3 regions of the Pedobacter antarcticus genome follow, and region 1 is predicted to be linked to each of the others. Evidence: riboswitches for the same ligand, from Rfam matches in the RefSeq annotation. Region 1 holds a riboswitch; each other region holds the start of a gene.
What was found. A riboswitch is a leader RNA that binds a small molecule or an ion and turns the genes downstream of it on or off. The one in region 1 is predicted to bind thiamine pyrophosphate.

Region 1 (10,365 bases):
TATAGTTATTTATACCACCCCGGCCAGGATGATATAAAAACAATTACCTTAACCAGCACAGAAAAATTCATTACAGATACATTACCAGATGGTTCTATAGTTCACCTCAATAAAAATTCTAGCATTACGTATGCAAAGAACTTCAGTAAATACAGAAACATAAATTTGATAGGAGAAGCCTTTTTTGAGGTCAAGCATGGAATAAAATCGACTTTTACCGTCAGCGTAAATGACGTCCTTGTAAAAGATATTGGTACAGCATTCAATGTTAAAGCCTACTTGGGTAAGACAGAAGTTATCGTAGAAGAAGGAGTTGTAGAGGTAAGTAAAGCTGCGAAGACTATTCGGTTAAATGAAAATGAAATGGTCAATATTCATAATGGTAGTGCGGAAATGATTGTTGAAAAAAGCCCGGATCATCTGTACAACTATTACCGAAGCAAAATTTTCACTGCAAACAACACCCCGCTAGACCGTCTGGTTAACGTCTTAAATGAGGCTTATGGCGCTGATATCCGGATCGATAACAAAGCCTTAAATCATATCCCAATTACCGTTACAATCAGATGGGACAGCCCGTTATCCGATATTTTGGAGATTATCCGGGAAACCACACCTGAGATCCGGATCCAAAAGACGGGAACTATAATTCACCTCCAGTAAGTTTAAAGGGTTGTAATCGGAAATACGACCCTTTATAACACAAACTGCAAGCCGGCGTTAAAGCCACCGTAGAGCGTTTTAATCCGGTTTCTGCTATGTAAACTTTCCTTAAACTTCCATCCCTTAATTTCCATTCCATCCTCAGAATAGGTGGTACTGAAGTTAAACGTTGGTCCGGAGATTATTCTGAAATGCCTGTTCAAACGAATCGTATTCAATACCCTCGCAGAGTTGAATTGCCCATTTCTAGTTTTAAAGTCAATGAGATTTCTAGTTACGAGCTCCAGATTTAGCGTAAAATTCCTGCGGTCTATTAATCTGCCACCCAGTCCAACTTCGTAAGCATATTTCGCCGGATTATGGCCAGGCCTATATCCAATACCGATTATACTGTATAGAACACGCCCTCCAGAACGGAATTCAAGATGATTGAGTAAAGATTCGTCTGTAGATAAGGAGAATGTTTTCTCCCCATTTTTAATCAGGTTTATTATGCCAACCGGATAATCACTGCTATCTGCGACATTTAACAACAATCCAATCTGAAAACCTTTCACTTTCTCGGCTATATTAACAGAACCTGAAAGCTGGGATCCCGCCACCCCCTTAGTCCGGTTAACCAGGCCAGCGATTTGCAGACCATCCATCGAATCATTGTTATTCGCTATTCCGGCAATCTGCAAGCCCGAACCTTTACTTCTTACATTATTGTAAACCCCGGCAAGCTGAATCCCTTTTGTATTACCGCCTACCACATTAAAAACACCTGCGATTTGAATAAAACTAACATCTTTCCTATTGACATTAAACACCCCTGCCATCTCCAACCCTTTTATCCCCGCAGTGTAGCCTCCGATCAGATTTAATGAAAAATGGTCAATAATCTGACTGTTGTACATTCCATGCGTGCTTAGCCCGGGGGTAAGAGAGATCTGATATGGCCGGGAAGCAAAAAAATTCCCGAGATTAATTCCTTGCATCAATTGCCTGGAGCTAATAAAGAACCGGGCAAACCGGCTGTGCTCAACACCGTTGTCATTGTCAGGATAATAATCATAACGCTGATCGCGCCCTTTTCCGGCAATATTTATTTCGGGCAGCAGATACAAGGCGGTATCCCGGTAATTTTCCTTACTTGCTTTCAGCAATATAGATACATCTTTATTTTTCAGCTTCAATTCAAAATAACCATGATCATTAGTCATTGCAGAAATCAGCTGATTATGCTCATAAACACTTGCCCTGGACACAGGTTTAAGAGAAGGCAGTTCATTTACATAACCCTTAATTATGGCCTGCTTCCCTTTAGCAGATTCTATTTCTGCAGTTATATAGAATTTGCCAGGTGCGTTTCTAAGTACGATATAACCCGGAACCTCCTTAAATTCATAATCGTTGCCGAGCAATCTATCCAATAAACTAAATACAGACCCTTTAAAAGCACTTATCGAAACCAGGCTGTCTGCCGGGATTGTATTACTATTATAGGCGAAGTAAAAGTCACCTTTGTCAGCGACCATTTCCAGCACCTGCTGAACGGGTTGTTTTTTAACTTCGTTAAGGGTAACGATTTTCATCAGATTGTGCTGGCCATAAGCATGGGAACACAGCAAGCCCAAAGTCAGTACATAAACACAAGAACAGAGTAGTTTTTTTCTAAAGGTCATTTCGCTTGTCGGGGGTATAATTGACAGGTGTCACCCATCAAAATTAATATTATTACTAACACTATATCACATAACACCTAAATCCAAATCTACCCCTACGCCTATTTGAATAATAAAGTGCCCAGACTATACATTTCACCTTTATAGTGACCTTTTAATACCTGAACAGCCATTCTACTTCTTGAACCAGACTGACAAATGAAAACCAGTATTTTGTCTAAAGGTAATTGGGCGGTAAGCAGCTCATAGAGCGGAATATTTAGGGCCAGGGTCGGTAGTTCTTCAAATTCGTACACTTCACGCACGTCAATTACGCAGACCCTTTGAGCATGTAAATCCGAAAGACGTTTAAACTGCTCCAGATTAATTGCATACGCTTCTTCGGTGCCCGATTTTTCTTTGTCTTTTTTCAGGTCGGGATTAGCCCCCGCAATCATAAAGACCTGACTACTATTATCAAGCAGGTCTATAACCAATAGCCGGCCGGACAAAGGAGTTCCTATACCGGTAATGATTTTAATAGCCTCAGCAGCCATATAACTCCCAATAACACCCGGCAGCATACCCAAAACACCACTATCTTCGCAATTTGGACGCTGATCTTCCGACGGAGCTTCCGGAAAAACATCCCGGTAAACAGGCCCTCCCTCATAGTTAAATACAGAAACCTGACCATCAAATCTAAAAACTGCCCCGAAAACAAAAGGCATATTCAACAGCACGCAAGTATCATTAACCAGGAACCGCGTTTCAAAATTATCGGATCCATCCAGAACCAGATCGTATCCCCTGAATAACATCTCCGCGTTCTCCGGCACCAGACGTTGCTGGTAAGATATTATCTGAATAAGTGGGTTAAGTAAAGACAATTTTTCACTGGCTGCTAATGCCTTAGATCTCCCTATATCAGTTATACCATACAATACCTGACGATGAAGATTACTGAGCTCCACAACATCATCCTCTACAATACCTATAAACCCAACCCCGGCTCCTACCAGATATTGCAAAGCCGGGCAGCCCAGGCCACCCGCACCGATCACCAGTACTTTAGCTCCTTTTAGTTTTTCCTGACCTGTTATACCGAGTTCAGGCAGGATGATCTGCCGGTTATACCTCGCCAGATCTTCTTTTTCCAATGTGTCCATCTGCGCTCAATTAATAGATTTTACATTAAATGCTGATCCCAGTCTTTCCATACGGGCTCATATCCCTGCGCACTAATTATCTCCGCAATAACCTTTGGGCTGCGTTCATCACTGATCTCAAACTGCTCCAGAGATTCCTGCTCCACTGTATACCCTCCCGGATTCGTCTTTGAGCCCGCACTCATAGAGGTGATCCCCAGTTTAATTATATTATTCCTGAACACCTCCGATTCTCTGGTAGAGATAGATAACTCAGCTTCCTGATTCCAGAGCCTGTAGGCGCAGATTAACTGAACCAGTTCCCGGTCACTCATCTCCACTTTCGGCTCCAGTCCTCCGCTAAAGGGTCTCAGCCTTGGAAAAGACAGGCTATACTTGCTCTGCCAGTACTTTTTCTCCAGATAGTCCAGATGTACGGCAGTGAAAAAGGAGTCTGTTCGCCAGTCTTCCAGACCTATAAGTACGCCCAAGCCCATTTTATGAATACCTGCCTGCCCCAATCTGTCAGGAGTTTCCAGCCGGTATACAAAGTTTGACTTCTTCCCTTTAGGATGATGAATCTGGTAAGCTTCCCGTTGATATGTCTCCTGATAAACCAAAACCGTATGTAAACCATAAGGAACCAATTCCTTGTAATCCAATAGATCAAGCGGCTGAACCTCCATAGAAACATGAGCAAAATGAGGACGGATCAACTCCAGAGCTTTCTTTAAATAATCGACGTGAACGGTATGATTTGCTTCGCCCGTAACTAAAAGCACATGGTCGTATCCCATCTGTTTGAGGTGCTGTACTTCCTGCATAATCTCAATCCCAGAAAGAGTTTTACGTTTCACTTTATTGTCATAACTAAAGCCGCAATACGTGCAGATATTATTACATTCATTGGAAAGATATAAGGGGATATACAACTGAATTACCTTACCAAAACGCTGCAAAGTTAGTTGCTGGCTAACCGAAGCCAACTGTTCCAGATATGGCGCAGCGGCCGGTGAGATCAGGGCTTTAAAATCTTCCAATGTCCGATGATTCGCGGCTATTGCGCGCTCTACATCTTTCGATGTTTTAGAATAAATACTGGCTTTAGACTCTTCCCAGTCCATTTTGTCGTAAACTTCTTTGAAACTACTCATCTAAAAACAAGGTTAATGGGCTACTTGCCGCTGCCCGGTTTACAATGGGTGCAAGTTTGGCTAAATATGCCATACGACCGGCCTGAACGGCTAGTTTAAAAGCCACTGCCATTTGAACCGGATTTTCTGACACTGCGATAGCAGTATTGACCAGTACTGCGTCAGCACCTATTTCCATCGCATAGGCGGCATCTGAAGGCGATCCAATTCCTGCATCAATAATAACAGGTACCCGACTCTGGCTAATAATGATTTCCAGAAAATCAATAGTTTTAAGCCCCTTATTACTCCCTATCGGAGACCCTAAAGGCATGACTGCAGCCGTACCGACTTCTTCCAGCCGCTTACACAATACAGGATCAGCATGAATATAAGGCAATACTGTAAAGCCAAGCCGGACAAGCTCTTCTGTAGCCTTCAGCGTTTCAATAGGATCGGGCATCAGATACTTTGGATCCGGATGAATCTCCAGTTTAATCCAGTTGGTCTCCAGTGCTTCCCTTGCCATCTGTGCTGCAAATACAGCCTCTTTCGCATTTCTGACACCAGAAGTATTAGGTAGCAGGTTAAATTGAGGTGCTGAAAGTCTTCCCAGCAAATCATCCTGCTCACTGCCATCTAGCTGAACACGTCTGAGCGCCACTGTGACCAATTCAGATCCCGATGCGATCAATGCCTCTTCCATGAGTTCAGCAGAGCTGAATTTACCTGTCCCGGTAAACAACCGGGAACCAAAAAATTTATCGCCTATTTGAAGCATATTTTATTTCAATTGAGATGAACAGATTTTAGAGCAGGAACCGACAAAGCCTGTTTAATAAATTTTACAGTTACTGCACCGTCGGCGGCATTGGTTATTGCACCCGACAACGCCACACCATAGATACCTGTTTGAAGTATAGCGGGAAGATCTTCCGTTAAAATTCCACCGATAGCTATTACAGGGATATGAATCTTTGCCGCATTTACCTGCTCCATTATCCGGGCATAACCATCTAACCCTAAAACAGGGCTCAGGTTCTTCTTAGTAGATGTAAATCTATATGGGCCCAGGCCAATATAATCGGCTCCATCCTGAGCATGCCTAACGATTTGCTCGAAAGTATTCGCAGTGGCGCCAATAATAAGCCTGCCTCCTAATAATTGTCTGGCCTGATGAACGGGCAAATCATGTTCTCCTAGATGCAGCCCATCGGCACCCGATTTTAATGCAATATCTGCATAATCGTTAATTATCAGTCTGGCCTGGAAGCTTTCACAAAGTACCCTGGCCTTCGAAGCGATTTCAGATACGTCTTCCGCTGACTCGTCTTTGATCCGCAGCTGAATCCATTTACAACCGGCCTGAAGAGCTTTTTTTATTGCATCCAGGTGCGAAAAAGTCAAACTTTGCTGGGATATATAATGTAGTTTATCTATAGTATTCATTGTGTAAAAGGTTAATGCAAAGCAGTTAACAAATTTTTATAGTTCTCAATGGCTCTTTCAGGTTCATTCCAAATCAATCCAAGGACAGCTGCACCATCGAAATTCATCTCACGCATTAGCGGTATTTTTTGCGGTGTTACACCCCCCAGACCAATTACACAGGTGCATTTTTTCAACTGGCTATCCAATTCGAAATCTTCAGTACAGATCCCCTGATATCCGTTCTTGGAAAGACTATTATACACCGGGCCGAAAAATGTATAGTCAAAAAGCTCAAGTCCGGTAAAGCTTTCATTTTCATGTACCGAAGTGCTCAGTATATAACCACTAGAGGCCAGTCCAGACAAATAAGTCCCGCCCGAAAGATTCCTTTGTGCCACTGGGAAATGTAACCTGTTCATTCCTAAATCAATAGCTATTTCATGATGCTGATGCCAGGCGATTCGGGAATGAAAAACAGCATCTATGCCGTCGATTAAACTTCTTAAATCCTGATGACCGAGCCCCGGTTTACGCAAATGAAAGCAGGGTAAGCCTGCTTCAAAAAGCAGATTAATCAGCCGGGCTTCACCTGAAATCACTTGCGGTGAGGAGATAACCAGAACCTGCATACGGGTAAAATCCAGCTTACAAATAGATTTCACTGCCTTTATTTAAAAACTCAGCTGATTTCTCCTCCATACCTTTGAGTAACGCCTCCTGTGCATCAACCCCTTGCTTATCTGCATATGCCCTGACATCCTGAGTAATTTTCATCGAACAGAAATTAGGACCGCACATTGAACAGAAATGCGCAATTTTAGCACCGTCTGCAGGTAATGTTTCATCATGGAACTCCTTAGCCGTATCAGGGTCAAGCGATAGATTAAACTGATCCTCCCAGCGGAACTCAAAACGAGCTTTACTCAACGCATTATCCCTGTATTGTGCACCCGGATGCCCTTTGGCAAGATCAGCCGCATGTGCTGCAATTTTATAAGTGATGACGCCGTCTTTAACATCCTTCTTATTTGGTAATCCTAAATGCTCTTTTGGCGTCACATAACACAGCATCGCTGTCCCGAACCAACCGATCATAGCAGCACCGATTGCAGAGGTAATATGGTCATACCCAGGCGCTATATCAGTAGTTAGCGGACCTAATGTATAAAACGGTGCTTCAGAACAATGCTCCAGCTGTTTATCCATATTCGCTTTAATCAGGTGCATCGGAACATGCCCCGGACCTTCTATAATGGTCTGAATATCATGCTTCCAGGCGATTTTAGTCAGTTCACCAAGGGTTTCCAGTTCACCAAATTGTGCGGCATCGTTTGCATCGGCAATACAGCCTGGCCTTAAGCCATCTCCAAGAGAGAATGAAACATCGTAAGCTTTCATGATCTCACAGATGTCTTCAAAATGTGTGTATAGGAAATTTTCTTTGTGATGTGCGAGACACCATTTGGCCATAATAGAACCACCTCTTGAAACAATACCGGTAATTCTTTTGGCTGTGAGTGGTACATAACGCAACAATACACCTGCATGAATGGTAAAGTAGTCTACCCCCTGTTCGGCTTGTTCGATAAGGGTATCGCGGAAAATCTCCCAGGTCAGATCTTCAGCTTTTCCATTCACTTTTTCTAATGCCTGATAAATAGGCACTGTACCAATAGGCACCGGTGAATTTCTGATAATCCACTCTCTGGTTTCGTGAATGTTTTTGCCGGTGGAGAGATCCATAATGGTATCTGCACCCCACCTGCAAGCCCAGACAGCCTTTTCAACCTCCTCTTCTATACTGGATGTCACTGCAGAATTTCCAATATTAGCATTTATTTTTACCAGGAAATTTCTACCGATAATCATAGGCTCTAATTCCGGATGATTGATATTTGCAGGAATAACAGCTCTGCCCGCAGCCACTTCCTGTCTCACAAATTCGGGAGTTATATAACCTGTTGGTGTCAACGCACCGAAACTTTGTCCCGGATGCTGATGTGACATGACCTCGTATTGCCCGTTAAGCTGCTCTTTCAAGAGGTCCGCACGCTGATTTTCACGAATTGCTATATACTCCATTTCCGGAGTTATAATTCCTTTCCTCGCATAATGCATCTGTGACACATTCTGGCCCTTTTTTGCTCTGAACGGTTTGCTGATATGTGCGAAACGTAAGTGATCCAATTTCTCATCATTGGCCCGCTGATTACCATAATCAGAAGAAATATGATCGAGCTGTTCTACATCTCCACGATCGGAAATCCATGTTTTACGTAGTCTGGAAAGTCCTTTTTTAATGTCAATTTCAACTGAAGTATCGGTGTAAGGCCCGCTGGTATCGTAAAGTGTAACGGGAGCATTGGGCTCTGTCTCTCCAAAACGCCCATGTAGCCGGGTATCGCTGAGACTAACCTCACGCATAGCAACTTCAATCTCGTGAATCTGTCCTTTGACAAATATCTTTTTCGACGCCGGAAAGGGCGCTCTACTGATCGTTTGTTCTCCTGGTTGTTTTTCCGTTTTCATGTTTTGGTTTTTTAATTATCCGCCTTGAGTTGCTTTGATAATAGTGACCTGGTCACCTGGTTGCAATAGATAATTACCCCAATCTGCTTTCGAAATAATCTGCTGGTTAACCGCGACAGCGATGCCGGTTAAAGGATGCTGAATAACAGTCCGGAGCATCTGCACCACTGAGCATACCTGAGATAAAGAATAAGTTTTTTGGTTGACGGTAATATCCATAGTTTAAAAAATTACAAACTATAGGACGCCCCGTATAGAGGAAGGAAAAACAACATCGTCATGTCGTTTCCACTTTTCCCTTCGGCAGTACTAACTGCATCAGGTTCAAAGGGTATTTCTCAGCACAAAGGCACCCCTAAAGTTTTTTGTAAATGTATAGAATAATAAATCAAAAAAAAGAAAGCTAATTTTAATTAAAAAAAAAGCTTACGCATAAATATCAAACTAACAGTCTATTAAATATATCTTTATCTATTAAAAGATTAACAGACATATGCCTATCGACGGCCTCAAAAAGCGTAAATGGTCCATTCAACCATATATGGCATTTCAATGTGACTGGCTATTTAGTCGATAAAATGATTCTTTTTTTGATACTCCCAGAGTTCTTTATTTTGCTCAATATAATTTGTAGAACTATCCAGATAATTTGCAGGTGTTCCCGACCCTTTCTTTAACTCGAGTTTCACACTATCTGAAAGTTCCTTAAATAAGAGATTCAACGCAGCATTATCCTTTCCTGGAAGAACCTTTCCCTGAGAATTTACGCTTTCGATTTTGGTCTGTAATATTTTCTTTTCCAGGTAAACCCCTCGCAGCCACACAACGATATTCCCTTTCGGAGCAATCCCAACAACAAATCTTAAACCCAGCTTATCCCCACCACTGGAACTCAGCTTAGCAGCCTGTTTTTCTTTTAGTGCTGCCTTAAAAATTTCAAGAATCTCCGGACCGGGAAGATCAATCACACCGGAATAGAACTTCTGCTCGGAATAAGATGCATATTCAATTACCAGTTTTTCAGGTAAACGCAAGGGTTTATGAACCCATGCAGAGTAATATTCCTCACCCCATCCTGTTCTGAATGCATTTACATTTTCGTCCCTGGACTGATAGAAGTCATGCGAATCTTCTTTATCCGGTAGCTGAAACTGTATTTTCTCAATAAATACAGGGTAATCTGCTGGTGCTGAAACACTAGAGAAATAGTAAAATCTTTCCCAGCCTTTATAGTTTATGATTTTATAGGAAAGACAAATGAATAACAAAACGGCAATGGAGATATATAGTTTATTAACCAGGTTCAATTTCATATTTTAATGCTGAAAAGCAGCCGCCATACCGGCCGCATAAAGATATAGACCAATAGCTGCTGCAGCCAGCACAAGGGATGCTACAAAGAGCCATCTCCCCGCCCTGTACCCCTTACCGCGGTAACTCAGTGCATACCCGCCCAGAAGAAAAGATAAGGCACCTATCATCAGGATTATATTAAAATAGTACTGATTTTCACTGACATAACCCCAATTCAAAAATATGAGCAGCAAAATCAGGTTAATAAATATTAAACCAACTGTCAGATTACTATTTTTCTCTTGAATTGCGGCATTCTTCTGGTCGCCGTCTTTTTCTGAAATTCGATCCTGCATATACCTAATTAATATCCGGGTTGATGTTTACCGGTTAAATATAAAAAAGTAATAGCAGTATACCCATTGTATTCAGCTATCATAATTATGATAGACACCCATGATTTAACTTATTTTACTGTTAAATCCTATTTCCAGACCTTTGAATTATTAATTAATTCAAACA
Region 2 (10,365 bases), on a different contig from region 1:
ATCTTAAAGATAGTGAGTTGTTCGGGTTTAAAACCGTAAAACTCGTTTGTACAAACGGCCTTTGGTTTGCCGGAGATCAACACAAACCAACAAATGTTTTTTTGTTTTTTTCAGCTATGGAGGCAATTGCATTTGCCCATCTGAAAAGCTCAAAGTTTAACGATTTTAGCCGTTGCCTGTTTGTCGCTTTGGGTGTTTGCCCCTCAAAACAACAAATTGACCTGCTTAAAAAGAAATTTAAAGAAAGTAAGTTTCATACAGTATTTACCAATGATATAATCGGTAAAATTTATGACTGCAAAGCTTCGCTTTGGCTTACAAACAAAGATTGCTCATTTGCCCTGGGCAATGACATTGTTACTGCCGTTACCAACGCAACGCCTTTCAAAACGGTAAGCATCAACCGAAACCAATTCTCTTATTTTTCATTTCATAGGCAACTTGGCAAGCGGAGTAATATTAAAACACACAAACCGAGCGATAAAAAATATTTGTCTTTTTTGGGCTATTTGGCCCAAAAAAACGGTTTCACCTAAAATTATTATGTATCAATATATCAATATCTCATATATGGAAAATATCGCTAAATGCCCCGTTTGCAATCAAGGTAATTTGATAGAAGGGGCAAAGGGTTATATGTGTAACCATTTCAAAAGTATAGATGATAAATGCAGCTTTACGATTTTTAAAACGTATTTCGGAAAGGAAATGACATGGAAGATTGTTGAGCAGCTTGCCGATCAGAAAGAAACTGATTTTTTTGATGATCTGATTAACAAAGAAAATAAGCCGTTTTCTGCTAAGTTGGTTATTGATGATGGAATTATTAAGCCTCATTTTCAGGATAAGTCATTAGACACTCCCTGCCCTAAATGTGGTAAGCAGGTGCGGATTTCCCATAAAACCTTTATTTGCGAGGACTTTTTTAATAATAAGGAGTGCGATTTGTATATAAACAGGAATGTTGCAGGTGTTCTTCTATCAGAAAATGAGGCCGAGGTTCTTTTAAATGGCAGCTCTACGGATTATAGAATAGATTTTTTAAGCAACAGCCAAAAAACGTTTGGCGCTAAACTTTTTCTTGATGATAGCTTTCAGGTAAAGTTTGATTTTGAGTTGACTAAATGTCCTAAGTGCAAAACAGGAAGTATTTCGGTGAACCCCTGGGCATACGGATGTTCTAATTATAAGAATGATCAGATAAGGTGCGAGTTTACAGTTTGGCGTGAGATTTCGGGCAAGAAGATCTCGCTTAAGGATTTTTTGGATTTATGCCAAAAAGGTAAGTCGGATAAAACACAATTTAAGCCTAAGAATAGTGATGAATATACGGGTTCTATCAGTTAAATCACGACTATAAACTTGAAATAGTTAAAAGTTCCTAAAAAAAGATTTGGGCATTCCTACGCTCGAGGCTTGCACGGGTCATCCGTTCATATCTTTTTGACCCACCCCCTATTTTGTAATTTAAGTAACCGTTTTTTCCCTTTGGTCAGCCACGTTTACACAAATTACAAACGCACCTCATAATAAGGCAACTTCTCCATTTCACAAAAACCACGTTACGGTAAACCTTCACCGGGTGTTTGCTGCATTCGAAATTCCCTTAACATGAGTTAACCCAGTCAAAAAGGATAACCACTTCTACCCCTGATGCTCATTTAATAGATATTATTTACTAACCCACTTTAAAATCAAAACGTAATGGACAGAAACCAAGGAGACATTAACCCCTTAACAGATTTTGGGGAAACAGATTTTACCGATGAATTAATAGATTTTTTTGAACAAAAGCAAAATTCAAAAACGGATAAGAACGATGCTAAAATCAAGCCCGAAAACATAGGAATCTCGAATAATCAAAACTTAAATTATAAAAAAATGGAAATTCTCCCAAACCCCGTTCAGGTCATTCCCCCGAATGCAGAACAGAAAGAGCTTTTCGAAGCACCATTTAAAGGAAGCAAGGACACAACAGTTTCCCTTGAAAAACCAAAACTTACACCAGAGCAGTTGACTTCAATTCCCGATGTGATCGACGGTCACCAGTTGTCGGTAAAAGACAAGTACGATCTTCTTTTAGATGCACTCGTTGTAGATCAGAGGGATGTGTACTACTTTGTCGATGATAAAGGGTATATTATGAGACATTTTACAGAAGAACCAACAGATAAGGACAAGAGATTTGTTAATTTTGAGGATGTAACTTTTGATATGAAGAAAACTCAACTTAATGAACAGAATTTTGAATACCTTAAAAAAAGCCTTAAATATCTTGGCTTCGGGGAAAATCTCAATTCTGCATTAGAAGTTCGGTTAAAAGAGGGTTCGGATAAATTTACCCTGGGTGCTTCGGCTGCATTTGCTACGCCGAACGCAAAGGATATGGTAAATTATGAATTGCGGTTTAGTAAAAGCAAAACTACCGACAACTATTTTTTAAACGACTATCAGGCAACCCTTGAAAAAGGCAATGCCAACGGCACGGTACAAGAGCCTGTAAGCCGTGTGTTTACCTTAAACAAGGGGAACGACATAACAGCCAAAGAAGCTTATAACCTTCTTTCAGGCCGTTCTATTCAAAAAAATGCGGAGATTACAAGTAAATTCGAAATTCGTGCAGGCTTTTTGACCCCCGCAGAAGCGAAAGTTTCAACAATGCCGGAAGCAAGGGCTAAAGTTCAAGAATTGGTCAAGGCAAATAAAAATGTTGATTATGAAATATGGCACCAAGACGCAGTAATTAAACGGTTTGATGCTAAAGGTAAAGACATAACCGACAAATCTGTAGCAAGGGAAAATCTCGCCCTGGTACACTCTTTCATCCATAAAAACGATAAGAGCAACGACGATATCCCTTATGATGTTAAGGATATGGCGGGTGCAAGACAAATGGTGAAGGAACTTACTAAAGATAAGAATACCGCCAGCTTAACACTTACTGAAAAAGGAATACCTGTTGCCAGATTTGATGAAAAGGGCAAGGAAATAGACTTGCCCCCAACAAAAAGAAAAGAAGAAGTTTGGATGAAGCTTGATTTTGAAAAGAAAAACGATCAGGGCGATTTCCCTTTTAAAACGTTCTTTAAAAACTATGGCTTTGACCTGGATAAAGCTGTTACCGCCCATCCAATAAAAGAACTTAACGACCCCGACCATCGGGAACGGTTAATGTCCTCTTTGAAAAGGGGTAACCTTCAATCTGTAACCCTCGAGAAGAACGGTACAGAAGAAAAAGCTTTTGTAGCAGCAAGCCCCCAGTTCAAAAATCTTAGCCTTTACGATAAAGACCTTAAGCTTGTGTATGAAAAGCAACAAGAAATAAAGGGTCAGAACCAGGAAGATAAAGGCTACCAACGAAGCCGATAATATGAACAGTATCGGCATCCCAAATCAGGAACGATACTTACAATTAAGCCCCACCATTTCCTACTGCTTTTTATCAGTCTTTGGATTGTTATTTATAGCGGTAGCATTATTGGTCGGGGCTTTTTGGTTGAACATACTTTGTTTACCCGCAATTGTAGTATTGGCTATTGCATTTTATCGGTTCTTTTATATCCGCTTAACGCTTTATATTCTTACAGCAGAAACCTTAAAAATAAGGACTGGAATATTCAGCTATACACTTATAACACTTGAATTATATAGGGTAAAAGATTACGTCATAAAGCAAAACCTTGTTGTGAGGATGTTGAAAATTATGACCTTGACCCTATTTACAACCGATAAACAAGACGTTGTAATTGCCTTAAATGGCATCCCTCAGTCAAACCTGAATGACACGATAGGGATTTGGTACAGCGTGCGCGAGCAAAAAGTAAAATCATTGAAATCAATTAGAAATTTAAAATTACCACCTATGAAAAAGTTATTAAGCCTTTGTATGTTAGCACTGATGTTTGTTTCATGCAGTAAAGACAATGACCCGGATATACAAACTAAGTCAGAAAAGAAAGTAAGGGTTGAAGTTGAGTTTTCCGGCAGCTATCAAAATTACCAGTTACTATTTACCATTAACTCATTGACCAAGGGAAAGGGCACATTTGTTGAGCCAATGATCAACATCCCGACAAACACACAATGGACACAGGTTATATCACAAGGCAATGCGTATAATTATATAGCTGATTTGACCAGTAGTAAGTTTGTTGTAGAAAGCAAAGAAGCGGTTAACAGGTTGGGGTTTTTGTTGTCGGCCACACAAACCAAGAACACCGATGATGCCGCCCAAACACCTATTTCTGCCTCAATAAAAGTATATGCAGAAAATAAGCTGATTGAAACCTATAATTACAAAGCTTTACCAGTTGGGCAGGTAACAGAACCCGTTTCACAAAATTTAGATATTTCAGCTTACTAATCTTTTTTCTTTTAGCCGTTCCGTTTTTTAATTAGATCATGGGCGTTGGCCGAAGCCAACGCCTTTTTTCGTTTTACATCTTTGCTATCATAGTAGTGCCGGGGCATCCGCAGATCAGGACAGGCCACCGTAAATACTGATAGCATTTTTTTCAATGGCCGCCAGGTGCAGCTTTGGATTATGATAGCAAATTACTTTGCTCGAGAAAATCCGGAACACCTTTTATGATAGTATTATTTATTGGCCGAGCGCCTGATCAGGGCATTTTTTGATAGCACCTTAAATAAAAGAAATCTTTATCGTAACGACTGGGGAGTTACCCTAAATAGATTTAAAAAATATTCACCTTCATTGAAGCATTAAAAGCTTCGCTATTAATGATAAGAAACATCCACCGAAATTTTTATTCCGGATGGATACTCTAATGTAACTTCTTTTTGTTCAAACCTACCTATGCGAAAAATGCGGCATGGAATGCGGACAGCACCAGACCGAACATTGCCAGGAGTGTGCCAAAGCCTGTAGCGAATGCGCAGAGGAATGCCGGAAAATGGCAACTTAAGTTTTAAAATGCAGGCAGGCCTGCATTTTTTTTTAATTCTTTAATAAGTTTACAACAGAATATTTCCGGTATGAATAAGATCCAGATCTTTGCTGCGCCCACAATAAAAGCCCTGCAATCAGAAATAAACGAATGGATGGCCGACAATAAGGATGCACATATCGTGGAAACCAATATAACCAGCCTGGCAAAGAGCAGTGTTTCAGCTTTTGATGAAAAAAAGAAGGGGTATATGCCGTTAATATCCTGTATACCCCGCAGACCAGAGCGAAGAAGAAAGCGTACTGCAAGCTTCTATGCAAATGCCAACCGAACTGACCGATCCAAAAGTTATAGAAAGCGAGAGCAATTAAAAAGTTTTTCCATAATAGGTATAAAGATCAGTTTCGTAAACTTCCGGTATTGGTTTAGAGAGGTCATATTCAGGGCTGTTTTTTACAGCATCTACCGGAAGATCCACATACACAGCCGAATTTGACCATTGTATATCCGTGATCCATTTGGGTGATATTAAAACTTTTTTTCCGGGAAACCAGTTTCCGGTATCCACAACCATAAAGCGCAGCGTCCAGCTATTGTCATCCATAACAAAGTCCTCTACCTCGCCGATTTCGCCATCGGTAGCATGGATCTGGTAGCCCTTAACTTCACTGGTACTGCGCAGGTGCGGATCACCTGTTTGCTGATCAGGGTTTGATGCAGCTATGCTTTCTTCCAGTGGTGTCATGGTTTCTGCCATACCGGTCATGCCCATACCACCGTAAAAACCTACCCCGCCAATTCCGTAGTACGGCCAGGCATAATGACTGTACAATTCGATCTCCTGCTGGCGGGAGACGGGCTTTTCCGTGTCGATATCGGGACTGTTTTTTACCTGTTCCTGGGTAAGATTAACAGGGAAGATCTTATTTTTCCAATCAGGTTGATTTACTGCCGACGGAGAAATAAGCACTTTACGGCCGGATAGCCAGCCCCCTGTTTTTACGACCAGGTAACGTATTGTCCAGGTTTCATCATCAAAATAAAAGTCTTCCACTTTTCCGATTTCGCCGTCGCTAGCCCCAATATGGAAGCCAACAAAACTTTTTACATTGTATAACATAGTTTTAGATTTAAGCAGTGTATATAAAAACAATTTAATAAATAATAAGGATAGATCCCTCAACGAGCAATGATGCCTTAAATCGCTGCTGTAACCAATATAGCTACCAATACCCAAAAGAAAATACTGATGGTTAAAACAGCAGCTACCGCAGTTTCTTCATCTTTTTTCAGGTCTACGGGTGTTTTATTTGCCATGGCGCTTTTGGCAGTTACTGGTGATGAGGGCGCAGCAGCGGCAATCACCAGGGCGAATGTAATGGCCGCAAGCAGCCCCGGAGCCCAATAATACCCCCATGCTATAGACCCGGACGGGGCCACCCATTCTCCTGCGCCCAAGGCAATAAAAAAAGAAGGAAGAAAAAAATCCATAACCCATTCCAGGGGCCCGTATTTTAAAGATCAAACTAAAGACCGCTGTTAAAGTAACAGCATAAAAAAGCGCGAATGCAATACCGATGAATTCCATAGCGTAAATTTTAAAGGGGATTAAAATTTGATTTCTTTTAAAGCCCTATAACATTTAACCGGCATGTAATGTTTCGTTCTTTTTAATCTTAGCTTAATAAGCCGCTCTACCGCATTGAAGATTTGAAAGCGGTATGAACATTCAACCGTAAAAATTACCGGACTGTTAATTAAACAATTAGCATGGTTTTTACGCTACATTACGTGAAGCTTTTTTGGGTGGTTTTTTAGGAAACCTGAGATATACCCATTGAACTTGATCTGGGTAATACCAGCGAAGGGACAAAAAAGCTCCTGGGGTTTTGGCTTAGGCCAAGCCCCTTTTGATTTTAAGATAAGCAAGAAAATCCCCGTGTTTAATTGTTTTAAGCATGATAGCATATTTTTGTGCCGGCAGCGAGATCCGCTCGACTGTTTGATAGCATTAAGTTTTCCTGAAGATCTACCAGGTTATTGTTTATGATAGCATTATCTGTCAACTTCATAAAGTCGTTATCAGTGAACCGCTTTATTTTTAGTAAGCAAAGGTACAACTGATCGCTTTATAACCATCAAGGGTATATAAACGGCTCGTTCCTTACCGCCCTTGACGGTTATGCTTCCAGTCTACCCCATGCAATAAAAATTTAAAGCTTATTATCATGGAAACGACCATTCATCAAGAATTTTTAACAGAAAACCACTACACAAAAAACATAGGTAGCACCAAAGTAGATGTACATTTCAGATTTAAACCATTTAATGTGCTTAAGGAAAACGGCCTACCTTGTATATCCCATTTACAGGTTAGCTATATCAATCAGGTTACGGGCAAGAAAAATGGCAAATCACATTTTTTTCATCCTGAATCGCTTTATGGCTATACCTGCTTTAAAACATTTGCCGAGGATGCAATTAAACACTTTATTAAAGAGCAATACATTGTTATTGATACAGAAGCACAGTATTCACTTTTCTAATACATTGATAGCAAAAGTTATTCCTGGAGAAAGTCCGGGTGTGACTTTTTGATAGTAAAATTTCGTGGCCAGCTCCGGCAGCTCTTTCCGTTTTGATAGCATTCCCCTATATATAGAGGGTGTTCCCGATTAAAGAATCATTGGGGAGTAGTCATATTTTAGTTTAGATACAAAGGTCGGCCCTAATCCCGAAACGTGGGCTGCCCCCTCACCATCACACCAAATAATTTAAAAACAAAATGGGTATCCCTGGGGGAACCCCACCGCATTTTCTTTCCAAATTTTTTGCACTAATTCGGTTTTAGAACCGGAATGCCGCATATAAACTAATTCAGGTTTATGATAAAATTCAATAAAATGGAAGAATTTAGGTTAAACAGCACTTACGAATTTAATCAGTTTGCGGGCGGTTCAGAAAGCATTTACAAATACATTTTTGGGGTACATGTAACAGAGGGGGTAAAATACCTTGCTGATACTTATGAATGTTATTGGTTGCTTGATTTAATTAGTATCCATTCAAGGGATATTCGGCAGGCCCAGGAGTTTCAGGTTTGGATATTAAAGCGAGTGCGCAACAACAGCTTTAAACTTTCCGTAGAGGATGGAAACAAAAACGTCATTAAAGAAATAAATATTCAGTTTTCCGATTTTAAAGCAAACGAAGTACATCTTTGGTTAGAAAACGAGGTAATTCATTTACCGAATGAGCACTAAATACCAAGCCCCTTTGGGGCTTTTTTTATGGCCGTATTACCTTCGGTCGAAATACTATAATGCAATTTGGTTACTTGTCGTTCCCCGCCCTACCCTATCGACCTTTTGGTAAATAAACAGCAAAAGAAAAAATGCTTATTTTTACATATGCACTTTACACCCTAAAAGTTCTATTATTTAAGATATATTGATATCTTTGTATATTGATATCAAAATTTATGTTCATGGAAAATAACGTACAAACAGATAAAGCAAAAGAATTAAGTTACAGCCTGTCAAGGGTTGATCGAAGCGTTGCCGACAACCTGATGGATATTGATAATAGCTTTGAGGGTGATGCGCAAAACGTTTTGGATTTCATCATTTTCATGAGCAAGAAGCTCAATAACAACCTTTTTGGCTATACGAAGTTCACCATTAAAGAATATAGCGAATTTACGGGTATCAGCGCACCTAACCTTTGCGCTATTCATCCCGATATAGCCAGTGGCCGTGTTAAGGCCCCGGTTTATGAAGGGCATAAATTTGAAAGTGTACTTGACTATACGCTTTACCGAATGCTAAGAACCAATATCCTATTTTCCAAAGTGCATGATTATAGAGAAGATGGCAAGATCATCAAGCTTGAAAACTTCCCTATCCTTAAAGATATTTATCTACAGAGCGGTTCGGTACTGGGAACTAAAAAGGTCTATGAAGTACGCCTTTCAGATGTTATTATCGAAGGATTTGTAAAAAGGTACTATACCCTTGATACTACCAGACTTCCGGCCATCGGCAAAGGCAAGGGGGGGCATTCCAGGAAGAAAATATATATATGGCTGAATAAAATATTTCACATCTATTCGTCCCAACAGGGAAAGGTTGACATTCCTTTATATTCGGTAGATCATTTGGCAGACCTTGCGGGCGTTCGGTATATGAAAGAGCCTGATAAAAAAGGCAATCCAGTTGAAAAAGAGCCAAAACATAAAAAGGAGGCTGTTAGCAATATTTTAAAGTCAATTCATAGAAACATTAACAGCGATAAGAAGCTGCTGCACTTCTCTTTTGAATACAAATTTGTGAGCGGTAGTATTGAAAATAATAAATATGCCGAAGACTATTTGGTTAGATTTGATTTTACCTCGAATATGCATCCCGAGATCGTGCAGAGAATGCAGGTAGATCATAAACTAAAATTAACGCTTATAAAAGACTTAAGGCATTTGTTTGATAGTTTATACCCGCAGGAGCGTTTAAGCAAAATTACGGCCTTTGAGAAAGAAACAGACCCATTTCAGAGATGGTTAAACTCTACAGAAGCTGATTTGCAACGCAAGGTCGAGGTTTTAAAAGCTGTTTACTTCAAGGCCAATGAGTGGAACAAGGCTAAACAGCTTAAAGATAGCGAGGCAATCAGGATGATACATGAGGGCTTTTTAAATATTGAGCCCGTGTTAGAGGCATTATAACATACCGACTGGGCGTTATAATATACCGACCCAGTATTATAGTATTTCGACCTTAGCCCACTTTACCATTATAGTATTTCGACCAACCGTTATAACATTTCGACCTGGAAGGGTAAACCGTTATAGTATTTCGACCAACCGTTATAGCTTTTCGACCCTCAATAGGCTCTATTATAGTATTTCGACCCAACCAAGAAAGTAAATAGGCGTTTGGAGCGTGGAAACGGCATTTTTTTTAATAAGCATTATAGTATTTCGACCATTATTATATCTTAATAGCAAAATCTATATATAAAGGATTTTGCTTCGCAAAGGGTTTTATTTTACTCCCTACGGTCGTCAAGATGGACACAAATTAAGCGTTTTAAGAACAGATTTATATCAAAACACAAAGAACTATCTAAAAGTAAAAATATTCCAGCAGATCGCCTAATAAGTAGCTTGTACCCTGCTTACATAAGTGGATTAATAAACAGCAAAAAGAAAAAATACATCTGAATTTCTCTTATCCGCTTACAAATTAGATTTTAAGGCAATAAAGAAAGCTTCTCCTGCCCTACTGGAATACAGATGGTTAAAATTTACCTTTCGATTTTAAAAAAGAATTGAAAAGCTTTATTTCTTCGTCCCTATCACGGTTGCGTTTTGATGAACCCGAAGTGGCAGACCAAATAAATATTATCCATACCAAAAGGGCAAGTGAAATCAAAAAAGTAGGATGCGCAGAACCTAAAGCTCCTA
Region 3 (10,365 bases), on a different contig from region 1:
TTTAATCATGCGCAGTTTCTGAAGGAAGATTCTTTGACAGCCGCGAAATTGACCACATTAGAAACTGTTTATAATTACGACCCAATTCCTGTGGGATTAAATCCGGCAGACGCCGCTTACATTATTGGTGGTCAGGGAAATTTGTGGTCTGAATATATCAGTAATCCTGCTAAAGCCGAATACCAGTTGTTTCCCAGACTGGATGCTTTAAGTGAAGTGCTCTGGAGTCCAAAAGAACAGCGTAATTACACAGATTTTCAGCTCCGTTTAAAAACACAGCTCAAACGATACGAACTAATGGAGATTAATTTCAATAAAAAATATCTGAAGTAAGGGTCCGAAAATATCTGCTAATTGGCTAAATTTCTCTATTGCTAATGTGGTTTAGTTGCTGTAAATTGTTTAGCTATAAGGACATTCTAAAAAAAAATAAATAGCTAATATAATGGATAATAGAAGATCGTTTTTAAAGAAAGCTGGTTTGCTTGGTACTGCTACAGTACTGGCCACGCCTTTATTCAGCGAGGCAATGGAATTATTTAGTCCTGCGCGTAAGGTGCAGGAAATTGGGTTACAGTTATACACTTTAAGGGAGCAGCTTGGTAAAGACCTGAAAGGTACGATAGGTAAGGTTGCTGAAATAGGATACAACCATGTGGAGACTTTTTATAATTATCGTGCCGGTGCTCCGGTTGACCTGTGGGGGCAGAGTGCGGCTGAATTTTCTGCACTGCTAAAGAGTTCAGGCCTCAAGACATATAGTGGGCATTACCAGCTCAATGATTTTCTAAGCCCGGGGAAAGGTGATGACACCGCACTTAAGGCACAGCTGGAAATTGCTTCCGCTTTGGGGCAGCAGTATTTTGTTGTTCCTGTACCACCCATGGGAGCCAGTCTGGATAAAATGACGAGTACCGATTTTAAATTTATGGCTGCCCAGTTGAACAAGGCTGGCGAACTTTCTGCAAAGTCAAAGATAAAAATGGGTTATCATAACCACTTCTGGGAATTTCGCACACTTGAAAATGGTGAAAAGGGTTACGATATCCTTCTGAAGGAAACTGACCCTGCGCTGGTTACTTTTGAAATGGATTTGTTCTGGATAGAAAAGTCCGGTGTATCTCCTGATGCTTATTTTAAAAAGTATCCTGAAAGATTTGCAATGTGGCATGTAAAAGATGTGGATAAAGCCAATACGGCCAAAATCACCGGAGGTAAACTAGATACTACCTCATCTATGGAAGTTTTAAAGGGAATTAGTTATACAGAAGTAGGAACCGGAAGTATTAATTTCAAAGAGATCTTTACGCATCAGCAGCAAGCTGGCTTAAAGCATATTTTTGTTGAACAGGATATGATTAAAATTGATCCTTTCGTAAGTATCACGGATAGCTACAATTTTGTTAAAAAAAACCTGGTTTAAATTCTGAATGAACCGCGTTTACTCTATTTTAAACGCGGTTCATCAATTTATCTGTATACTACTACAAAAAAGTTAACAATGAATGCTGACTAGCGGTGTGTATGTCCCTCCAGACGCGGTTTATTTCCGTTTCCTTCCGCGCCGCTTCTAATCCGCAATATGGATATAAGGTATCAGTTATTTGCCTGGAAATATGGGCAAGTTTACGGCTGCTCAGACTCACTGCATCCAGTAGTTCCTTGTCAATTTTATTCTCTTCTGTTAACTGTAACCAGCTGGCATCAAATGTTGTATAAAAATTTGTTCTGGCTTCCTTTAATGCCTCGCTGCAGCTACTGAGCTCTGTTTCAAAGAATTTAACCTGGTCCTGTGTATATCTTTTTAGTCCTGATCTGGAGCGGAAACTGTCGGCAGCCAGTGTTAAAAAATGTGCAGACATTCCGGCGCTGTTCACCGCAAGGGTAGTTTCGGCCATCTGTAAGAAAGGGTAGTCGAACCCAGGGCTGTTTAGTTTAATGTTTTCGTTGATCTGGAATGTTCTGTTAGCAGGAACCTGAAGATCTTTTACTTCAAATGCATGGCTTCCGGTCGCTACGAGCCCGAAGTATGACCAGCCGGGTACGAGTTCAACTTCTTCTTTTTTAAGTATAAAAGAGCGGATTACCTGGTTTCCGGCGTCATCTTTAAGTGGATTATGGTTGTGGTCGAGTAGCTGACAGTTGGCCGTAAATACCGTGGCGTGTAAAGCTCCACTGGCATATTTCCAATAGCCATTAATTGTATAGCCAGTTTCAGATTCAACTGCCGTCCCACCTACAGCCCCGCTTCCTGCAAAGCAGACTTGAGGGTCAGAAAATATTTCTGCCGCCAGTTCAGGATCTAAGAAACCTGCAAACCAGCCCGCTCCGCTGCATAAAGTTACTGTCCAGGCTAAACTGCCGTCTTCTGCCGCCAATGCCTCTTCCATTCTGAGTATTTCCGGTAACAATAACTGGGGCCCGCCGTATGATGCCGGTAGAAATAGTTTAAACCATTGTTTGGTGTAAGCGAGTTCCAGTATGGCCGGATGAAGTTTACCTTGTTCTTCTGATAGGGCAGCGTATTGGTGTATACAGTCTTTTTCTTCTGTACTAAGCAAGTTAAACATGTGCTGGTTTTGGGGATGAATTCTTCTTTTTGATAATGCCTTTCCACTCTATAAAACCGAAAATGGCCACTATGAATAGTACGGTGGTGAGCACAGCGAACATTGGTAGTTTTTTATGGATAAGCAGCGGGATAGCGAAGAGGTTGGAGATATTTAGAAAGATCCAGTTTTCTATGCGCCTTTTAGCGAGTAACCACATTCCCGCCCATGCAGTAGAGGCAACAAAAGCGTCCCATACCGGAACATCTGAATCTGTAAAATGATTCAATACCAGGTACAGGATAATAAAACCTCCGGCTGAAATGAGTATCGCAGTGGTCAATTCGGCTCTGTTGCTCCAGTCTGCCTGAAGCTGCTGTTGTTGTTTACGACTTCTCCAAAGGATCCATCCATATACACTCATGACAAGGTAATAAGTATTTAAAAGGGTTTCGGCATACAGTTTCGCCTCAAATAGAAGTGTCATAGACAACAGTATGGAGATAATACCTGTAGGGTATAGCCAAATGTTGTTGCGTTTGGCCAGCAGAACCTCTGAGATGCCAAATCCTACCGCAAGATATTCCAGTAAACTGGTTTTCATAAGCTGTTCGAAAAACAGCGACAGCCATTCGTGTAAATTCATGTTTCAATGCATTAGTTTTATTCCAATCATATTAAGGTAAGTTGGAGAACCAATGGCTTACCTTTCCTAACCGGCATTATCCGGTCGAGGTTCTGCGGGTTTGATCTCAGCCTGATAGTAAGGCACCCCGAGGTTTAAGAAATCTTATAATTTCTTCTGGATAAAGGTATAAATGTTTAATGAAACTGGAAAGTGTTCTCTGGAATTTACCTCCGGATGAGATTCTGCAGGCCCTTATTTAGGGCGAAAGAACGTTTTTAAAGCTGAAATAGTCTGTCAATTATTAAAAATTAATCAATAGGCAAACAATTTGGTGTATTCAGGCGTAGTGTTAAAAGCATCTTTTAGCCAATGGTTGGTTTAAAGTATAATCCTAACACTATGAAAAAATTTTCAACTCTTACTCTAGTTGCACTTTTGATTGCAACTTTTTCAGCACATGCCCAAATTCAGAAAGGGAATGTATTCGTCGGCGGTAATTTTGCCAACCTTAATCTTGGTTTAGATAACCCGAGTATTTTCAGTGTTGATATCACACCAAAAGCAGCTTGGTTTATTCAGGATAACGTAGCTGTCGGTGGATACGTGAATCTCGGATTGAAAACTCAGAAAAACAGTGCAACCACTACTAATTACGGAGTGGGTGCTTTAGGTCGTTATTATACGGGTAAAGACGTAGAGGTACTTCGTCACGGACGTTTCTTCGCAGAGGGAACTGTAGGTTTTGGTGGAGTTAACGTAAGTAAAGGTGGTGGTAAGACGAATGGCCTTAACCTTGGTGTGGGTCCAGGTTTTGCATACTTCATTACGCCAAATATCGGATTGGAAACTATGCTGAAATACAATGGTCTGGTCGGCTTTGGTAACTCCACAACTCAAAATAATCTGAACCTTTCTTTCGGACTTCAGATTTATCTACCGGGTGCAGGTACAGCGAATAAAGTTAAAAGAGACGCTGGGATATAATATCATAGCCTCTAAATTAAATAAACAAATAAACCTGTACTGGTAATTCCGGTACAGGTTTATTTATTTAAGACGTATTTGAAAGTCAGGATTTGCCTGCCATCTCAATCTGCATTTCCAATACCTTATCAATAACCATACTGACTGTTCCTAAAATTCCGGCATCGTTGCCCAGCTCGGATAAGATTACTTTGGTGTTTTCTCTAATGGCCGTCATACTGTAAGTATTAACTGAATGGAGTATGGGAATGGTTATATATTGTTTTGCAGCAGCTATTTTACCACCCAGAATAATTACTTCCGGATTAAACAGTTGAATTAAAGTGGCTATTCCCCTGCCAAGACTAACGCCGACCTCCGACAAGATATTGATGGCATATTGATCGCCTTTATTTGCCGCGTCAATAATGATTCTTGGTTCTATGGTCTCGATTTCCTGGTCAGATAATTGATTCAGAATGGACGACTTGCCGGATTGAATTCCTTCTTTTGCCATTCTTGCCAGTGCTATGCCCGAAGCAACTGTTTCCAGGCAGCCGCGTTTACCGCAGTAACAAAGCTTACCATCTTCAACGAAAGGAATATGACCGATTTCTCCGGAGAAACCTTTGGATCCGGACCGCAATTTGCCATCCATAATAATACCCAGACCAATACCCCAGTCCATTAGTACGAGTAATGCATCACTCTTTCCATATGCCAGGCCATACCGGCATTCTGCTATTGTAGCACTTTTTACGTCATTTTGTATAAATACAGGATAACCGAGTTTACGCTGCATTAGTTCCTGCAAGTTATCTTCTGGTCCGGGAATAAGATAGGTGTAATTCTTGCCTGCCCTTGAATCTACAAGACCAGGCATGCTCATTCCAATGCCGATTAATTTACGGTGATCAAATATTGCCGATTTAATTAATAACTCGATTGCTTCAAATAGACTATCCAGTGATTTAAGATCCGGAGTTATTGTAATATCATGTTTTACAGGCCCGGTGATGTAATTACAGTTATTGTCCAGCACGGCCATTCGTACTTTAAATCTTTCTACATCAATGGAAAGAATATAATAGGTGTCGTCTTTTAAGCCAAAAAGTTCTGGTTTTCTTCCGCCTATAGAGGCTCCTTTACCTTTCTTTTCCAGAATATTCTCCTCCTGCAATTCCGACAGCAAGGCCAGGGAGGTGGGAGAGCTAATGCCTAACAAAGTAAAGAGTTCTGCATTAGACTGTGGTCCGAAGTCGAAAATATTACGAATCAGTTTGAGTTTGTATAAATACTTTTTTCTTTCCGTTTTGCTCATCTCCTGAAGTTGTTCTTCATTCATAAGCATGATTTTTCCCTTCGGATTTGATTGCATATGGCGGCGTCAAAATTTTCATCAATATACTAATAAATACAGTTTACTTATATTAAAAATTAACTAAAGTAATAGACTTATAATAAAATTTAATATAACTACTATTTTTAATATCAAAAAATACAAAATTTTAGAAGGAATTAGAATAAATATTAGATAACTTAGTGTTACGGTACCAGCGCGACGAAAATATCCGGAGGATGGGGCATCTAGGGGGATCCCTGAATCCGGCGCTCTGGCTTTTAAAATTCAGACTAATTTTTGATGTAGTGCAGCACATGTTTGTTGTAATACTCTCTCATGCTGAATAGTTCACCTATCAGGAATATTAAAATTGCCGGTACGATCAGATATTCAGAATAATCTGTTCTATAGCAGAGGTAGGTGAAAACTAATATCAGACGTACACATTCTAAATCGTATATCCATCTTCTCTGCTCCATTAATGCCCCGCAGTTTACAAGTGTAATTAATAGGACACTGGCAATGAAAAGATGATCTGGAAGAGACAGTTGCTTGTAAAATGCAGTGATGATTGCCAGAAATATAATGCAGCCTGCGATCTGATAGTTGAGATAGTTGCTAAACCGGAAACGATACTCGGTGTGGTTTTTATGTTGCAGATATTTTCTCTCCAGCTCCGGCCGTATATCCTGATCAAGTAATGCAGGGCTGCCAAAAATAATCTTTAACTTTTCTTTAAAGCCGCCGGTCCGTTTACAGGCCGCTATGATTTCCAGGAAATAATGGAAATGCTGCCATAGAAGGCTGTAACTCTTTACCGGGTGTGTTAATCCGTATTTAGGGGGTTCTTCTTCTTGCATATACGTCCCAAACAGTTTATCCCAAAAGGTAAACACGTCTCCATAGTTCTTGTCGAGATATTTTTCATCGCTGGCATGATGGATCCCATGCAGGGAAGGCGTAATGAGAATATGCTCCAGCCAGCCGAGTTTGCCAATTACCCGGGTATGGGTAAAAAACGAGTAGGCACCGTGTACAATCAGGATAGTGACCACCATGTCCGGATGAAACCCGAGGAAAGGAATGACGCACCAGAATACATTTCTGACCAGAGATTGAAAAACGGTAATCCTGGCGGCGACAGTCAGGTTAAATTCTTCAACTGGTGATGCACAATATGAACTGCCCAAAATAGATTTATTTCATGACTTAACCGATGATACCAATACCAGACCAAATCTGTTACTAAGATCAGGATTGCCCACATCCACCAGGTATCTGGAATTTTGAATAGCGCATAATTAGTGTATATCCACGAAAACACACCGTAGAAGCTGGCTGTTAGAAATAGATTGAGCAAACGTTCTGCAATACCTACACTGATATTGGCAATGGAACTTTCATATTTGAACAGGTGGGGTTTACGAATTTTCTTCGCAAGCAGAAACTCCAGCCAGAAAAAGATAAGAAAAGCGGGGATCGTAAATACAAGAAAATTGAATTGCATCATAAAAATGAATTAAATGGGGATAGATAGATAAGACTACTAAATTAGTAGACTTTATTCTATATCCCAAATATTTCCTCTTTTTGATTCGTTATGATGGTTTTAAAATGGAGATTGTACTTCCAGGACTGGCTTATATTTAACTAGTTCTGCATAGAGGTCGTCTTTTTGAAAGGGCTTACCCAGGATGCCATTCATTCGGTTCTCCTTCACCAGCCGTGTAAGTTCTGCGTCTACAGATCCTGTAAGTGCAATTATAGGGACTTCTGCCTTGCGGTGGTTTTTGAGTTCTCTGATTTTTGCGGCAGCTGTAAATCCGTCCATCACTGGCATCTGTATGTCCATTAGTATAAAGGTGAAATCATTTACAAGATGCAGGTTAATTGCTTCCAACCCATTTTCTGCAATGTATATCGGAATATTCCAGGTGCTGAACAATTTTTTCATCCATAAGACATTCATCGCATTATCTTCTGCAAGCAGAACTTTATGCAGACTTAAATTTTCTTGTAAAAAATCGGGCAACAGATTTGCCGGCTGTTCTAATCTGGTCGCATAGGTGTAAAGAATATCAAATGTAAATTCTGAACCTTTTTCTGTTTCGCTAACAAGGTTTATTTGTGAATGATGAAGTTCAAGTAACCGTTTTACAATCGCAAGCCCCAGGCCTGTCCCTCCAAACTGGCGGGTTGTAGTATTGGATTCCTGAATATAGGGATCGAATATCGATTGTTGCCTGTCCGTACTGATACCGAGTCCGGAATCTTTAATCTTAAACCGGAGCAACGCATCTTTTTCGGAAGATTCGAGTTTAGTTACACTGACATCTATTCCACCTTTAATAGTGAATTTAATGGCATTGCTTATTAGGTTACTGACGATCTGAAGTAATCTGGTTGGGTCTCCCTGGACCTCCTGCTGCCGGAATTCTTCGGGAATAGCTAAGTTCAGATATAGCTCTTTTCTGAGTGCTTCCCGTCTCAGGCCAGCGCATGAACTTTCCATCAGCTGAGAGAGATTAAATGGAATTTCTTCCAATTCCACACTGCCTGACCCTATTTTGTTGAAGTCAAGTATATCGTTAATAAGCGAAAGCAGGCTTTCTGCAGAAAACTTAAGAATGTCAAGATTTTCCTGCTGATCGGCATCTTTATTCTGTGATTTAATTAATCCGGCCATGCCAATTACTGTATTCAGTGGATTTCTTAATTCATGGGAGACGGTAGAGAAAAAGAGAGTTCTCGCCTGATTGGATTTTTTAAGCTCCTGGTTGTATACTTCAAGTTCGGCATTGAGCTCCCTTTGTCTTTCCATATTGGAATACATGATATGGCGATAATAATAATGGGCCATAAAAATGATAATGAAGTTTAATATTATCGTTGGCAGCTGGCTATAGAGTGGCATATAGGCCGGACTTACACTAACTTGAATGTGATTAGTACTGTAACTATACAGAATGACAGGGATTGCTGCCAGTGAAGAATAAATTAATCCCCACCATCCTTTCAGGCCGTAAAAGCTCCACATACAAATCATGAAAATATCCTGCATCAGAATAATGTTCAAGTGGCTGTTAAATAGTAGGATAGATACGTATATAGTGAGTAAGGAACTTATTAATGCGAAATTTATCAGGGTGTCCAGATAGGCTGGCCTTGAAAGAAGTAACTTAAGAATAATGGTTGTGCAGATGAAACCCGCGGCACATAAGAGTATTCCAGGAAGGTTGGACTGTGTGATGAACACAGGAAGAACAATTCCGATTTTTAAATAATTGAATAAGAAGATATAGTAAAAAACCGTGATTCTGGCATGCTTGATAGGATCGTTTATCAGTTGAAGGGTCTTCTTTAAGGACCAGTTAGATAATGGGAGCTTATTTGGCATGGCTGCGGTTTGGGTATAAAGATATTAAAAAGGACTGTCCGCAGACAGTCCTTTTTAATTAGACGTTTTCCATACCATATTGGCGGAGTACATCGTCCGGAACCCCGGTCCATTGATTTGGAACGTTTCCGGCATAGCCAAGATCTTTAACACCTATTTCGCTTGTGAAAAAACCAGTAGCTGTCAGGTTTCTCATTCTGTTAAAGAATGCAACTCCCTGTTCCATACCTGGTTTAGCTTTCTTAGGATACGCAATTGCATCTAACATCTCCAGTTGTTGAGTTTTGGATGCGTCTTTGAAAGTATTCTGGTATAAATTAAGACATTGCAAATCAAGCCATTTAATTCCACCACGCATGGGCGTCTTATGAGATGGGATATCCTTTACAATAAACTCTATAAAATCCGGAACTTTTGCATCAAGTGCTCCTCCTGATTTCTCGTCTTTAGGTATAATGATATCAGCCAGAATGGAAATTGTAGCCATCTCATGCTCGTCGAAAAACTTCTCGGCATGTAATTTCTGGTCTCTTTCTATTTCGAAGGTCTCACGACCCGGCTGTGCGGCAACTTCGCCGTCTTTTAATTCTTCTTTTCCATCTGGACCTGTTTTACATGCTGCCAGTAAAACGGATGTACTGATTGCTGTTAGGCCGATGGCTTTTAGTGATTCACGCCTGTTCATTGCTTTTAGGTTAGAAAATTAATAATGTGTAATCGATCTTAGCTAATGTTCAATTTTTGCTTTTGTGCAAGGATATATTCTGCAGTTCTCATCGATAAAGCAAGAATTGTCCATGTCGCATTTTTGTCACCCTGCTGTACAAATGGAGCTGCATCTACCACAAAAAGATTTTTGCAGTCGTGTGCCTGACACCATTTATTCAATGCAGATTTTTTAGGATCATCGCCCATTCTTACTGTACCAACTTCATGAATGATTTTTCCAGGTGCTTCAAGTCCGTAATTTGTCTCAGGACCATGAATTTTGGAGGTAATAATACCGCCCATTGTATGGAATATCTCCTGGAAAGTTTCCTGCATGTGCTTAGCCTGTTTTACCTCTTCATTTGCCCATTGGTAATTGAAACGTAATACAGGAATACCATATTTATCTACTACACTTGGATCAATTTCACAGTAATTTGACTCTCTTGCTATTGCAGTACCTCTACCAGCCATACCTACTGAAGTTCCGAAAAAGCGTCTGTAATCATCTTTTAAAGATACACCGTAACCACCAGCTTCTTTCATCTTTCCGTCACGTCCGGGTACTCTGTCATTCATGCCTTCCATACCGAAACCGAATCCGTAACCTGGCATATTCATGCCACCGCCATATTCGATATGGTAACCTCTTGGGAAATCCAGTTTTTTATTATCTAACCACCATGGAGAATAAATGTGTACACTACCTACACCATCTTCGTTATAGCGTTTACGATCCATTAATTGTGGCAGGAAACCGCCCACGCTTGCACCGGTA

Region 2: it holds a riboswitch for thiamine pyrophosphate, as region 1 does, so the genes downstream of both, BLR53_RS18575 (hypothetical protein) here and thiS (sulfur carrier protein ThiS) in region 1, are expected to answer to the same signal.
Region 3: it holds a riboswitch for thiamine pyrophosphate, as region 1 does, so the genes downstream of both, pnuC (nicotinamide riboside transporter PnuC) here and thiS (sulfur carrier protein ThiS) in region 1, are expected to answer to the same signal.

What each region holds. Positions count from the first base shown of each region.
Region 1 is NZ_FNGZ01000001.1:813,021-823,385, forward strand. Features, by position in the region: gene BLR53_RS03460 (FecR domain-containing protein) at 1-663, shown strand, start outside; gene BLR53_RS03465 (hypothetical protein) at 696-2,330, opposite strand; gene moeB (HesA/MoeB/ThiF family protein) at 2,432-3,478, opposite strand; gene thiH (2-iminoacetate synthase ThiH) at 3,499-4,611, opposite strand; gene BLR53_RS03480 (thiazole synthase) at 4,604-5,371, opposite strand; gene BLR53_RS03485 (thiamine phosphate synthase) at 5,380-6,039, opposite strand; gene BLR53_RS03490 (thiamine phosphate synthase) at 6,051-6,683, opposite strand; gene thiC (phosphomethylpyrimidine synthase ThiC) at 6,667-8,550, opposite strand; gene thiS (sulfur carrier protein ThiS) at 8,566-8,769, opposite strand; TPP riboswitch at 8,829-8,917, opposite strand; gene BLR53_RS03505 (DUF2931 family protein) at 9,117-9,863, opposite strand; gene BLR53_RS03510 (hypothetical protein) at 9,867-10,199, opposite strand.
Region 2 is NZ_FNGZ01000015.1:1,882-12,246, reverse strand. Features, by position in the region: gene BLR53_RS18610 (hypothetical protein) at 1-536, shown strand, start outside; gene BLR53_RS18605 (topoisomerase C-terminal repeat-containing protein) at 571-1,347, shown strand; gene BLR53_RS18600 (hypothetical protein) at 1,705-3,369, shown strand; partial or broken gene BLR53_RS20355 (PH domain-containing protein) at 3,371-3,754, shown strand; gene BLR53_RS20205 (hypothetical protein) at 3,863-4,363, shown strand; partial or broken gene BLR53_RS18590 (four-helix bundle copper-binding protein) at 4,827-4,925, shown strand; gene BLR53_RS18585 (PRC-barrel domain-containing protein) at 5,275-6,027, opposite strand; gene BLR53_RS18580 (hypothetical protein) at 6,105-6,398, opposite strand; TPP riboswitch at 6,700-6,795, shown strand; gene BLR53_RS18575 (hypothetical protein) at 7,136-7,453, shown strand; gene BLR53_RS18570 (DUF6876 family protein) at 7,811-8,170, shown strand; gene BLR53_RS18565 (hypothetical protein) at 8,395-9,624, shown strand.
Region 3 is NZ_FNGZ01000002.1:222,835-233,199, forward strand. Features, by position in the region: gene BLR53_RS04560 (beta-N-acetylhexosaminidase) at 1-333, shown strand, start outside; gene BLR53_RS04565 (sugar phosphate isomerase/epimerase family protein) at 446-1,423, shown strand; gene BLR53_RS04570 (acyl-CoA dehydrogenase family protein) at 1,485-2,570, opposite strand; gene pnuC (nicotinamide riboside transporter PnuC) at 2,563-3,195, opposite strand; TPP riboswitch at 3,242-3,335, opposite strand; gene BLR53_RS04580 (porin family protein) at 3,577-4,161, shown strand; gene BLR53_RS04585 (ROK family protein) at 4,247-5,485, opposite strand; partial or broken gene BLR53_RS04590 (sterol desaturase family protein) at 5,773-6,992, opposite strand; gene BLR53_RS04595 (ATP-binding response regulator) at 7,092-8,879, opposite strand; gene BLR53_RS04600 (gluconate 2-dehydrogenase subunit 3 family protein) at 8,938-9,564, opposite strand; gene BLR53_RS04605 (GMC family oxidoreductase) at 9,603-10,365, opposite strand, start outside.